3 regions of the Streptomyces sp. NPDC056161 genome follow, and region 1 is predicted to be linked to each of the others. Evidence: riboswitches for the same ligand, from Rfam matches in the RefSeq annotation. Region 1 holds a riboswitch; each other region holds the start of a gene.
The links. A riboswitch is a leader RNA that binds a small molecule or an ion and turns the genes downstream of it on or off. The one in region 1 is predicted to bind S-adenosylmethionine.
Positions count from the first base shown of each region.

Region 1 (3,808 bases):
GGTTGCGGTGGTGGTGGTGGTGGCTGTGGTGACGGTTGCGATGGTGGCGGTGGTGGTGGTCCGTGCCGGGCGGGCGCCGGCCCGTACCGTTCCGCCGTCGGCGGGAAGCCGTTGGGCCGGACGTGGCTGCCGGTGTCCGGGCGGCGGACGCCCCCTTGACGCCGTGCGGAGGCCGATCGACACTCCAGAAGGGAATCCTAGTGAAAAGGTAGGGAAGAATGACGCGCCGTGGGACGAGCACCGGCCGCAGCGGCCGCGCGCCCTCGCTCCCGCTGCTGACGTCCCGCCGTCACATCGACCTCCAGCGCGTCTGCAGCGCGATCGGCCGTCCGGCCTGACCGGCTCCCTACCGCCCCGGCCGACACAGGCCCCCTCGCACCCATCGACCGATGACGCTGCGCCGCGGTACGCCGCGCGCCCGCACCCGGGGAGACACATGTCCGTGTCCAGCACGCCACTCGCCGCCGTCCCGTCCGCCCAGCGGTCGGCCCGCTTCCGGGGCAGGATCGGCCGGGACGCCCACAGCGGCCACTACGCCGTGCCACGCCGTTACCGGCTCCACCTCACCACCGCCTGCCCGGACGGCCTGCGGATCGCGGTGGGGCACAGCCTCCTCGCCCTGGACGACATCTGTCCCATCACCTTCCTCACCGCCGTCCCCGACTGTCCCGGCGGCGGCCACTCGGCGCTGCGCCCGCTGTACGAGGCCAGCGCGCACCGCTACGCCGGACCGGCCCTGGCGCCGGTGCTCAGCGACGACTGGTCCGGGCGGATCGTCAGCAGCCACGCCCCCGACATCCTGCGCGACCTCGACCGGTGCTTCGGCGACGGGCGCGCCCGGCTCTACCCGAGCGGCGCCGAGACCGAGATCGAGGAGGTGGAACGGCTGTGCGCGCAGGGCATCGAGGCGGCCGCACAGCGCGCGGGCCGGGTCGGCGCCGAACCGGCCGAACGGGCCGCCGCGCTCGACGTCCTGACCGACACCCTGGCCCGCCTGGAACGGCGCCTGACCGGGCGGGAGTTCCTGGTCGGCGACGGACTCACCGCCGCCGACGTCGAGTTGTGGGTCGCCCTGGTCCAACTCGACACCGTGCACCGCCACCACCTCGACGCCGCCGCGGTGCACCGGGTGGCCGGCCACCCGGCGCTGTGGGCGCACGCCAGGCGCCTCGCCGCCCGGCCGGCCTTCGGCGCCCACCTCGACCTGGACGGCATCGCCCGCCGCCACCACGCCCGTTGCGCGGGTCTCGAAGCGGCCGGCTCGGCCGTCCAGATCCTGGACTGGGCGCACCACACGGCCGCCGCCCCCGGCTCCCGGCACAGGTGAGCGGGGCCGGCGGCCGGTCCAGTCCGCGGACGGACGTTGACATAAACCCGGCGGACTGTCTTACTTACCGCTCAGAACGGTCATGAGCGTCAGCGACAAGCCCTGGCTTGCTGACCGGCAACCCTCGCACCGCGGTGGGGTGCCCCAGGTGAGGACCGGACCGGATGACGTTTCGGTAAGCGCGAGGGCCCGCAGCGGCCAGAAATGCGAGTGACGGACATGTACGCAGCTCCCCGGACGGCCCTCGGCCGCCCCCAGAGCTGCGTACATCCGTACGCCGGGCTGCTCGTCGCCGACCGGACGGTCGATCTGCTCCGCGTGAACAGCGCACTGTGTACCGCGCCGGGCCGTGCCCGCTGCCGGGGCTGACAGCACTTCCAGCCCCCGCGATCCCCGCGCCCGCCCACCCAGTGGTGTGCCCCCGCCCGCCCAGCTCCCGGTTCCCGTGCCGTTCCGTGTGCCGCGCCGCGCCGTAGTGCCGTCGCCGTGGCCATGCCGATCCGGCTCCGCCCCCGGGGGTGTCCGAACCCGCCGGAGCCCGTCATGTCCGAACCCCCGGGCGGCGCCGTGTCCGTCACCGCGCCGCCGTCAGCCGACACACCGTCAAAACCCCTGTCCGCGCAGCGAGTCGTACCGCTGCGCAGGCCCGGCCGGTGGATCGCCTCGGCCGTCGTGCTGGTGCTCGTGGCGCAGATCGCGCACGGACTGGCCACGAATCCCTTCTACCAATGGGACCGCTTCCGCTACTGGTTCCTTCGGCCCAGCATCCTCGACGGGCTCCTCATCACCCTCGAAGTCACCGCGTTCAGCGCCGTGCTGGGCCTGCTCGGTGGCATCCTGCTGGCGCTCGGCCGGCTCTCCGGCAGCCCCGTGCTGCGCGCCGTCAGCTGGACGTACACCTGGCTGTTCCGGTCCGTGCCGCTGATCGTCGTACTGATCTTCCTCTACAACTTCTCGGCCCTGTACCGGACGGTGGGTCTCGGCGTCCCCTTCGGTCCCTCCTTCGTCAGCTTCGACGAGTCGAAGCTGGCCACCGACATGGTGGTGGCCGTGGTCGGCCTCAGCCTCAACGAGGCGGCGTACGCGGCGGAGGTGGTCCGCGGCGGCATCCTCTCCGTCGACCAGGGCCAGCACGAGGCCGCCGCCGCGCTCGGCCTGCCGAAGGGCTACCAGTTCACCCGGATCGTGTTCCCGCAGGCCCTCAGGTCCATCACGCCGAACTACGTCAACCAGCTCATCGGCCTGGTCAAGAGCACGTCCCTGGTGTTCTACGTGTCGCTGCTCGACCTGTTCGGCTCGGTCCAGACCATGGGCAGCACCTATCCCGGCGACATCGTGCCGCTGCTGCTGGTGGCCACCGTCTGGTACCTGATCCTCACCAGCGCGGTGTCCGTCGTCCAGTTCTACGTCGAGCGGCACTTCGCCCGGGGCGCCACCCGGACCCTGCCGCCGACCCCCCTGCAACGGGCCCGCTCCGGGCTCACCGCACTGCGTGCCCGACTGCGCCGGGAGGCCGCCGTATGACCGCCGCCACGTCCGCCGTCACGCCCACCGGGCAGGCCCAGGCCCCCGTCGCCCTGGAGGTGCACAACGTGCACAAGTGGTACGGCGCCCATCGCGTCCTCGACGGCATCGACCTGACCGTGCGTCCCGGCGAGGTCACCGTCATAATCGGCCCGTCCGGATCCGGCAAGTCCACGCTGCTGAGGGTGATCAACCACCTGGAGAAACCCGAGATCGGACACGTCAGCGTCGGCGGCGAACTGATCGGCGTCCGACGCAGCGGGGACCGGCTCAAGGAACTGAGCGAACGGGCCATCCTGGCCCAGCGCGGCCGGATCGGCTTCGTCTTCCAGAACTTCAACCTCTTCCCGCACCTGACCGTGCTCGACAACGTCGCCGCCGCCCCCGTGGCCACCGGGCGGCTGTCCAGGTCCAAGGCCCAGGAGCTGGCCCGCGACCTGCTCGGCCGGGTCGGACTCGGCGACCGGACGGGCGCCTACCCGCGGCAGTTGTCCGGCGGCCAGCAGCAGCGCGTCGCCATCGCCCGTGCCCTCGCGCTGCGCCCCGGCATCATCCTGTTCGACGAACCGACGTCGGCGCTCGACCCGGAACTCGTCGGCGAGGTGCTCTCCGTCATCAAGGACCTCGCGACCAGCGGCACCACCCTCGTCATCGTCACCCACGAGATCGGCTTCGCCCGCGAGGTCGCCGACCGGATCGTCTTCATCGACAGCGGCCGGATCGTCGAACAGGGCCCGCCCGCCGACATCCTGGACCGACCCCGGCACGAGCGCACCAGGGACTTCCTGAGCAAGGTCCTGTGACCGCCGCCGGACCGGCGTCGGCACCGCCCTCGTACCACCCGGCACCACCCCCTGCCACCGGCACGCACCACCGCAGGTCCGCGCCGGCTTCCCCCCTCACCCCTCACCCCTCACCCCTCACCCTCACCCTCACCCTCACCCTCACCCTCACCCC
Region 1 is NZ_JBHJUV010000011.1:70,184-73,991, forward strand. It holds gene ACFC09_RS12700 (putative leader peptide) at 219-338, shown strand; gene ACFC09_RS12705 (glutathione S-transferase C-terminal domain-containing protein) at 443-1,327, shown strand; SAM riboswitch class IV at 1,406-1,515, shown strand; gene ACFC09_RS12710 (amino acid ABC transporter permease) at 1,871-2,851, shown strand; gene ACFC09_RS12715 (amino acid ABC transporter ATP-binding protein) at 2,848-3,654, shown strand.

Region 2 (3,808 bases), on a different contig from region 1:
CGGCAAGGTGACCGAGCAGGTCTTCGACCCGCGGGACGTCGGTCTGGACCTGGTGCCGGTGGAGGCCCTGCGCGGCGCCGACCCCGCCTACAACGCGGCGGTGGCCCGCCGCCTGCTGGACGGCGAGCCGGGTCCGGTACGGGATGCCGTCCTGCTGAACTCGGCGGCGGCCCTGGTGGCCCTGGAGCCGGGGGACGGGCCGTTGGTGGAGCAGATCCGCGCCGCCATGGCCAAGGCCGCGGAGTCGATCGACTCGGGCGCGGCCAGGCACTCCCTGGACCGCTGGGTGAGCGCCAGTCACGCCTAGGGCCGCGACCCGGCAAACCTTTCCGGCCACGGACCCGGCAGACCCTTCCGGTCACGGCACCAGCACCCGGACGGCTCACGGGAAATACCAGGTCAAACTGGTCATAGTACAGTGGGGCACAGGAGAGTCCCCGGCGGGCCGCAAGGAGCCAGGCATGATCCATCCAGCCGATATCCGCGAGTGGCGCAACCGTGACGTGATCGACCCCGAGGGCCGCAAGATCGGTGCTCTGGAAGGGGTCTACGTGGACACCACCACCGACGCGCCGTCCGTGGCCACCGTCCGTACCGGGCTGCCCACTCGGCAGCGACTCGTCTTCGTCCCTGTCGACGAGGCGACCGTAGGACCCGGATACGTGCGGGTGGCGTACACGAAGGGGCAGGTGAGGAAGGCGCCGTCGATCGGCACGGACGGCGTCCTGCCGGCGGCCCGCGAGGAAGAGATCTTCAAGCACTACGACCGGCCCTACGAGCCCGGCGCCGACCGCGGGCGCCGCCTCGCGCGCCGCTGAGGCCGAACCGAGGAGGTGGCCGCCCGTGTTGGCGTTCTTCCTGTTCCTGATCCTCGTGGCGGTCGTCCTGGGACTGGTCGGCACGGTGGTGCAGGGACTGACCTATCTTCTGGTCATCGGCGTGGTGGTCTTCGTGGCCGACCTCCTGCTGGTCGGCGCGCGCTGGGCGCGGCGATCGCACCGGCGCCTCGTCCGCTGACGGGGCCGCGCCCACGCGTGTGTGCGTCCCGTCATCCGGACACGAGTTGCGGGCGATCGATCACCCGCGTATTTTTCCGTCCAGGTCATGAGTGACAGTCATTCGGCCCCGGCCGACTGTCCGGCAACCCTCCGTCCGTGGCGGGGTGCCCCGGGTGAAGACCAGGCCGTAGGCAGCGAGGTCTGCGGCAAGCGCGGACCCCTCGTGGAATCCAGGGGTCCTGGACGCCGAGGGAGCCACCCGTGAGCAAGCGAATGCGATAGGGCCGCAGAGCCCCGCCTCCGCACCCCCTTTTTTCCTTCCCGCGCTGAGCCGCACCCGTCGTACCGGTGCGTACTGGTGCTCGCGCGGTGAATTCCGCCTGCCTTCACGGGAGTTGTGCCATGTCCGTCTCCACGTCCGTCTCCACCGCTGCCTCCGCCCCGTCCGTGTGCGCCCCGCTGCCCGTGCTGGGCCGCGACGTCACCGTCCCGCTCGTCACCGGCGGCGAGGTCACCTACGCCGCGCTCGACTACGCGGCCAGCGCCCCCGCCCTCCAGCGCGTCTGGGACGACGTCGCCGCGTACGCCCCCTACTACGGCAGCGTGCACCGCGGCGCCGGCTACCTCTCGCAGCTGTCCACCGACCTGTTCGAGAACGCCCGCGCGACCGTCGCCGGGTTCCTGGACTGCCGCGCCGACGACCAGGTGATCTTCACCCGCTCCACCACCGACTCGCTCAACCTCCTCGCCGCCGTGGTCCCGGCCGACTGCCAGGTCTTCGTCTTCGAGACCGAGCACCACGCCTCCCTGCTGCCCTGGAAGAACGCCCGGGTCAGCTATCTCGACGCGCCCGACACCCCGGCACAGGCCGTCGCGACCCTCCGGCGGGCGCTGGGCGAGCGTGACCCGCAGGCCCCGGCCCTGGTCTGCGTCACCGGCGCCTCCAACGTCACCGGTGAGCTGTGGCCGGTGCGCGAGCTGGCCGCCGCCGCCCATGAGCACGGCGCCCGGATCGTCCTGGACGCCGCCCAGCTCGCCCCGCACCACCCGGTGTCGGTGCGCGACCTCGACGTCGACTGGGTCGCCTTCTCCGGGCACAAGCTGTACGCCCCCTTCGGCGCCGGCGTGCTGGCCGGCCGCGCCGACTGGCTGCGCGCGGCGGAGCCGTACCTCGCGGGCGGCGGGGCAAGCCGTACGGTCACCCGGCGGGCGGACGGGGGCGTGGCCGTGGAGTGGCACGAGACGGCCGCCCGCCACGAGGCCGGCTCGCCGAACGTGATCGGCGCCTACGCCGTCGCCTCCGCCTGCAAGGCGCTCACCGAGGCCGGCTTCGACACCCTGGTCGCCCGTGAGCGGCACCTGATCGACACGGTCCGCGCGGGTCTCGCCGAGGTCCCCGAGGTCAGGGTGCTGTCCCTGTTCGGCGACGACGCCCCCAGGGTGGGCGTGCTCTCCTTCGTGGTCGAGGGCTGGAACAGCTCCCACTTCGCCGCGGCGCTCTCCGCCGAGTACGGCATCGGCGTCCGCGACGGGCTGTTCTGCGCCCACCCCCTCGTCCGCACCCTGCTGGGCACCGATCCGCAGTCCCAGGGCGAGTGCGGTGCCCCCGAGGCGGCACCGGGCGAGAAGTCCCTCAACGCCGTGCGCGTCAGCTTCGGCGCGGGTACGCCGGACGAGCACGTGGAGCGGTTCGTGACCGCCGTCAGGGAGTTGGTCCGCGACGGCGCGAAGTGGCAGTACCGCACCGTGGACGGCCGCTGCGTCCCGGCGTCCTGACCGGCTCCCGGAACCCGCTGACCGGCCCCTCGGGGCCGGTCAGCTGTCCAGTCCGATGGCGAAGGCCGCTTCCAGGTCGTGCTGGGAGTACGTACGGAAGGCGACGTGGGTGTCCGTGGCCTGCACGCCCTGGATCTTGCTGATGCGGCCGGGGATGACCTCGGCGAGGTCCTCGTGCTGCCCGACCCGGACCATGGCGATCAGGTCGTAGGTGCCGGTGACCGAGAAGACCTCGCTGACGCTGTCCAGCCCGGCGATCTGCTCGGCGATCTCGGGGATCCGGTCCACGCTGGTCTTGATGAGCACGATCGCGGTGATCACGGCTGGTTCTCTCCCTCGGGAGCCGGAGCTGGGGCGGCCTTCACTCTAGCCGCACGCCCGAACCGCACCCAGGCGAAGACGAAGCCCAGCGAGAAGCCCACCAAATGGGCCAGATAGGCCACCCCGGGCCCCTCGGTGGCCTGCCGGGCCGCCGCCCATTGCAGGGCCGCCCAGAAGGGCAGGACGACCCAGGCGGGAAAGCGCAGCGGGAGGAAGAACAGGAAAGGGAGCAGACTGGTGACACGGGCGCCGGGGAACAGGTACAGGAAAGCTCCCAGGACCGCGGAGATCGCCCCGGAGGCGCCGACCAGGGACTGCTGGGAGGCGGCGTTGGCGGCGGCGTAGCCGATCAGCGCCAGATATCCGCAGCCGACGTAGAACAGGGTGAACTGGACGCGGCCCATCCGTTCCTCGGTCATCACTCCGAAGACGTAGAGGAACAGCATGTTGCCGAGCAGATGCACCCAGCTGCCGTGCACGAACAGGGCCGTGGCGGGGGTGAGGGCGTCACCGACCGGGCCGGCGAACAGGTCCGTGGGGATGACGCCCCAGCGCCGGAAGTAGGCCCGCTGGGCGGCCAGCAGCTCGTCACCGGTGCCGTACGTCGGATTGAAGCCGGACGCGGGCCCGATCAGGAAGATCAGGCAGCACAGGGCGATCAGGACGTGCGTCATCGGCGCCGACGAGCCGCGGACCGCTCGGTAGATCCGCCG
Region 2 is NZ_JBHJUV010000066.1:26,265-30,072, reverse strand. It holds gene trpD (anthranilate phosphoribosyltransferase) at 1-307, shown strand, start outside; gene ACFC09_RS39240 (PRC-barrel domain-containing protein) at 462-818, shown strand; gene ACFC09_RS39235 (hypothetical protein) at 844-1,017, shown strand; SAM riboswitch class IV at 1,101-1,217, shown strand; gene ACFC09_RS39230 (aminotransferase class V-fold PLP-dependent enzyme) at 1,401-2,774, shown strand; gene ACFC09_RS39225 (Lrp/AsnC family transcriptional regulator) at 2,814-3,095, opposite strand; gene ACFC09_RS39220 (rhomboid family intramembrane serine protease) at 3,092-3,808, opposite strand, start outside.
Region 2: it holds a riboswitch for S-adenosylmethionine, as region 1 does, so the genes downstream of both, ACFC09_RS39230 (aminotransferase class V-fold PLP-dependent enzyme) here and ACFC09_RS12710 (amino acid ABC transporter permease) in region 1, are expected to answer to the same signal.

Region 3 (3,808 bases), on a different contig from region 1:
CACCAGCTGTGACCTGATGTCGTCCGGCAGCATCCGGAAGTACTCCGCGGGCGCCCACGGCGTGTGCGAGAAGTGCCCGATCCTGAGATCCGGCCGCTTCTCGCGCAGCATGCCCGGCACCAGGCACAGGTGGTAGTCCTGCACCAGCACCGCGGCGCCCTCGGCCGCCTCCTCGGCCAGCGCCTCCGCGAACGCCCGGTTGTAGGTCTCGTACGACGCCCACTGGCGGCGGAACTCCGCGTCGAAGACGGGCTCCAGCGGGGTCTGGTACAGCATGTGGTGGACGAACCAGAGGACCGAGTTCGCGATGCCGTTGTACGCGTCCGCGTGCACGTCGGCCGGGACCGCGAGCATCCGCACACCGTCCTCGCCCACACCGCGCCGCACCGCCTCCCGGTCGCCGTCGGACAGCGCCGAGCACACCCACAGCGCGCCCGCCTCGGGCCCGATCGCCGACAGCCCGGAGACCAGCCCGCCGCCGCCCCGCCTGGCGGCCAGCGAGCCGTCCTCCCGGACGCCGTACGAGACCGGGCCGCGGTTGGACGCGACCAGCACCTGGGCAGCACCCTGCGTGGAAGCCATACGCCTCAACCTAGCCCGGCCCGGAAACGCTCAAACGTACGGTTGCGGCCAGTCAGCGGTCGTATACGGCCAGTTTCTCTTGCTCACGCGACCTGGCGCCGCGCGTACTCGGCGATCTCCACCATGGGCGGCCGTTCCTCGGTGTCCACCGCGTGGGTGTGCGGCTCGAAACCGTCCTCGCCCCGCTCGAACTGGGTGAGGCGCGGCCGTACCAGGTGTCCGCGGGCCAGTCGCAGCTGGGCGGTGCGGTAGATCGCCGCGGCCATCCGGCCGAGCGCCTGCCCGTCCTGGTGCCGGTGTTTGCGCACACCCACGTCGACCTGGGCGAGCGCGTCCAGGCCCACCAGGTGCAGGGCGTCGACCAGCATGCCCAGCTCGACGCCGTACCCGACCGGGAACGGCAGCTGTTCCAGCAGCGAGCGGCGAGCCGCGTACTCGCCGCCGAGCGGCTGCACGAAACCGGCCAGCTGCGGCCAGTGCATGTTGAGCAGCGGGCGGGCCATCAGCTCGGTGACCCGGCCGCCCTGCCCGGCCGCGCCGGCCAGCGGGCGGTCATACATGGCCTTGACCAGGTCGACGTCCGGCTCGGTGAGCAGCGGGCCGACGATCCCGGTGACGAAGTCGGAGGAGAAGTCCCGCAGGTCGGCGTCGACGAAGCAGACGATGTCCCCGCTGGTGACCAGCAGCGAGCGCCACAGCACCTCGCCCTTGCCGGGGACGGTGGGCAGCCGGGGCAGGATGTCGTCGCGGTGCACCACCCGGGCGCCCGCCGCGGCGGCCACCTCGGAGGTGCGGTCGGTGGATCCCGAGTCGACGACGACGATCTCGTCGACCAGCGGCACCTCCCGCAGCATGAGGTCGTGCCGGACGGCGGCGACGATGGCGCCGACCGTCGCCTCCTCGTCGAGCGCGGGCAGGACCACGGAGACCGACAGGCCGGTGCGTTGTTTCGCGGCGAGTATCTTGTGCAGCGGTCGATCGGTCACGGACCAGGAGCGGGTGGCCAGCCAGCGTTCCACTTCTTCCAGCACGGTCGGCGGCTCCTCACTGTCGTGATCACACCAGGTGCGTGTGTGACCCATCTCGCGGTTCGGACGACTATCTCAACTGTCCTGGCCTTCGGTTACAGTCTTGAACAACGCGGATGACCATCGCATGTCGGGGGTCATCGGTGTACACAACCGCATACAGCTCATCCAGAGGGGCAGAGGGACACGGCCCGATGAAGCCCCGGCAACCCTCCAGTCGGTACTCGTACTGATCGCAGCGCAATCCGATCGTTCTCGCGAGGCTCCCGGCTCGGGAAGGTGCCAATTCCGTCTCACGGCGAGATGCGTCGTGGGGAAGATGAGGAGAAAGGGCCTCGCCTCACATGGCTGTGCAGACCGTTGCAAGCACCACGAACCCGACCGTCGACCTCGGCCCCGCCGCTGCCCTGAGCTGCCGCGAATGCGGTCACCGGGTACCGCTCGGCCCGGTGTTCGCCTGCGAGGAGTGTTTCGGCCCGCTGGAGATCGCGTACGACTACTCGGCGTACGACACCGAGGAACTGCGCCGCACGATCGAGGCGGGACCCGCGAACATCTGGCGCTACGCGCCGCTGCTGCCCGTCCCCGCGGACGTGGCCGAGAAGCCGAATCTGAACCCCGGCTGGACCAAGCTGGTCCAGGCCGACAACCTGGCCCGCGAGCTGGGCGTCACCGGCGGCCTGTACGTCAAGGACGACTCCGGCAACCCGACCCACTCCTTCAAGGACCGGGTGGTCGCCCAGGCGCTGGAGGCGGCGCGCGCCTTCGGCTTCACCACCCTCTCCTGCTCCTCGACCGGCAACCTGGCCGGAGCCGTCGGCGCCGCCGCCGCCCGCGCGGGCCTGCGCTCCTGCGTGTTCATCCCGCACGACCTGGAGCAGGGCAAGGTCGTCATGGCCGCGGTCTACGGCGGTGACCTCGTCGGCATCGAGGGCACCTACGACGACGTGAACCGTTTCTGCTCCGAGCTGATCGGCGACCCGGCCGGCGAGGGCTGGGGCTTCGTCAACGTCAACCTGCGGCCGTACTACGCGGAGGGCTCCAAGACCCTGGCGTACGAGATCTGCGAGCAGCTCGGCTGGCGGCTGCCCGACCAGATCGTCGTCCCGATCGCCTCCGGCTCCCAGCTCACCAAGATCGACAAGGGTCTGAAGGAGCTGATCGCGCTGGGTCTCGTCGAGGACCGGCCCTACAAGATCTTCGGCGCGCAGGCCGAGGGCTGCTCGCCGGTGTCGGCCGCGTTCAAGGCCGGACACGAGGTGGTCCGGCCGCAGAAGCCGAACACCATCGCCAAGTCCCTGGCGATCGGCAACCCGGCCGACGGCCCCTACGTCCTCGACATCGCGCGCCGCACCGGCGGCGCCGTGGAGGACGTCACGGACGAGCAGATCGTCGACGCGATCAAGCTGCTGGCGCAGACCGAGGGCATCTTCGCGGAGACGGCCGGCGGGGTGACCGTCGGCGTGGCGAAGAAGCTGATCGAGAACGGCGTCCTCGACCCCGCGCTCACCACGGTCGTCCTCAACACCGGCGACGGCCTCAAGACCCTCGACGCGGTGGCCGGCACCGGCCTGACCGCCACCATCCGTCCGAACCTGGACTCCTTCCGAGCGGCCGGCCTCGCATGACCGGCGGCTCCGCATGACCGGCGGCTCCGTATGACCGGCGGTTCCGCATGACTGGCGGTTCCGCATGAACGGCGGCGCGCCGTCGGCCGGTCCTGACCGAGTCCGCGTCCGAGGCCGCATCCGAGGTCGTATGCGCGCCGCGAGCCGGCGGAGCCCGTCACTCCCCTTCCCCGCCGCACCACCTGTGCACCCGACCGGAGGTCACACCGCATGAGCGTCACCGTTCGTATCCCCACCATTCTGCGCACCTACACCGGAGGTCAGGCCGAGGTGAGCGCCGAGGGCGCCAACCTCGGTGAGGTGATCGCCGACCTGGAGAAGAACCACACGGGCATCGCCGCCCGGGTCCTGGACGACCAGGGCCAACTGCGCCGCTTCGTCAACGTGTACGTGAACGACGACGACGTCCGCTTCGAGCAGGGCCTCCAGACCGTCACCCCGGAGGGCGCGGGCGTCTCCATCATCCCGGCCGTGGCCGGCGGCTGACCCCTCGTTACCTTCGGTTACGCCTGTCACCGACTGTTCATCGGATCGCCCCCTCCGTGAGAGAAGCGGAGGGGGCAATTCAGT
Region 3 is NZ_JBHJUV010000030.1:54,444-58,251, reverse strand. It holds gene ACFC09_RS26280 (trehalose-6-phosphate synthase) at 1-582, opposite strand, end outside; gene ACFC09_RS26275 (glucosyl-3-phosphoglycerate synthase) at 666-1,613, opposite strand; SAM riboswitch class I at 1,772-1,936, shown strand; gene thrC (threonine synthase) at 1,955-3,238, shown strand; gene ACFC09_RS26265 (MoaD/ThiS family protein) at 3,449-3,724, shown strand.
Region 3: it holds a riboswitch for S-adenosylmethionine, as region 1 does, so the genes downstream of both, thrC (threonine synthase) here and ACFC09_RS12710 (amino acid ABC transporter permease) in region 1, are expected to answer to the same signal.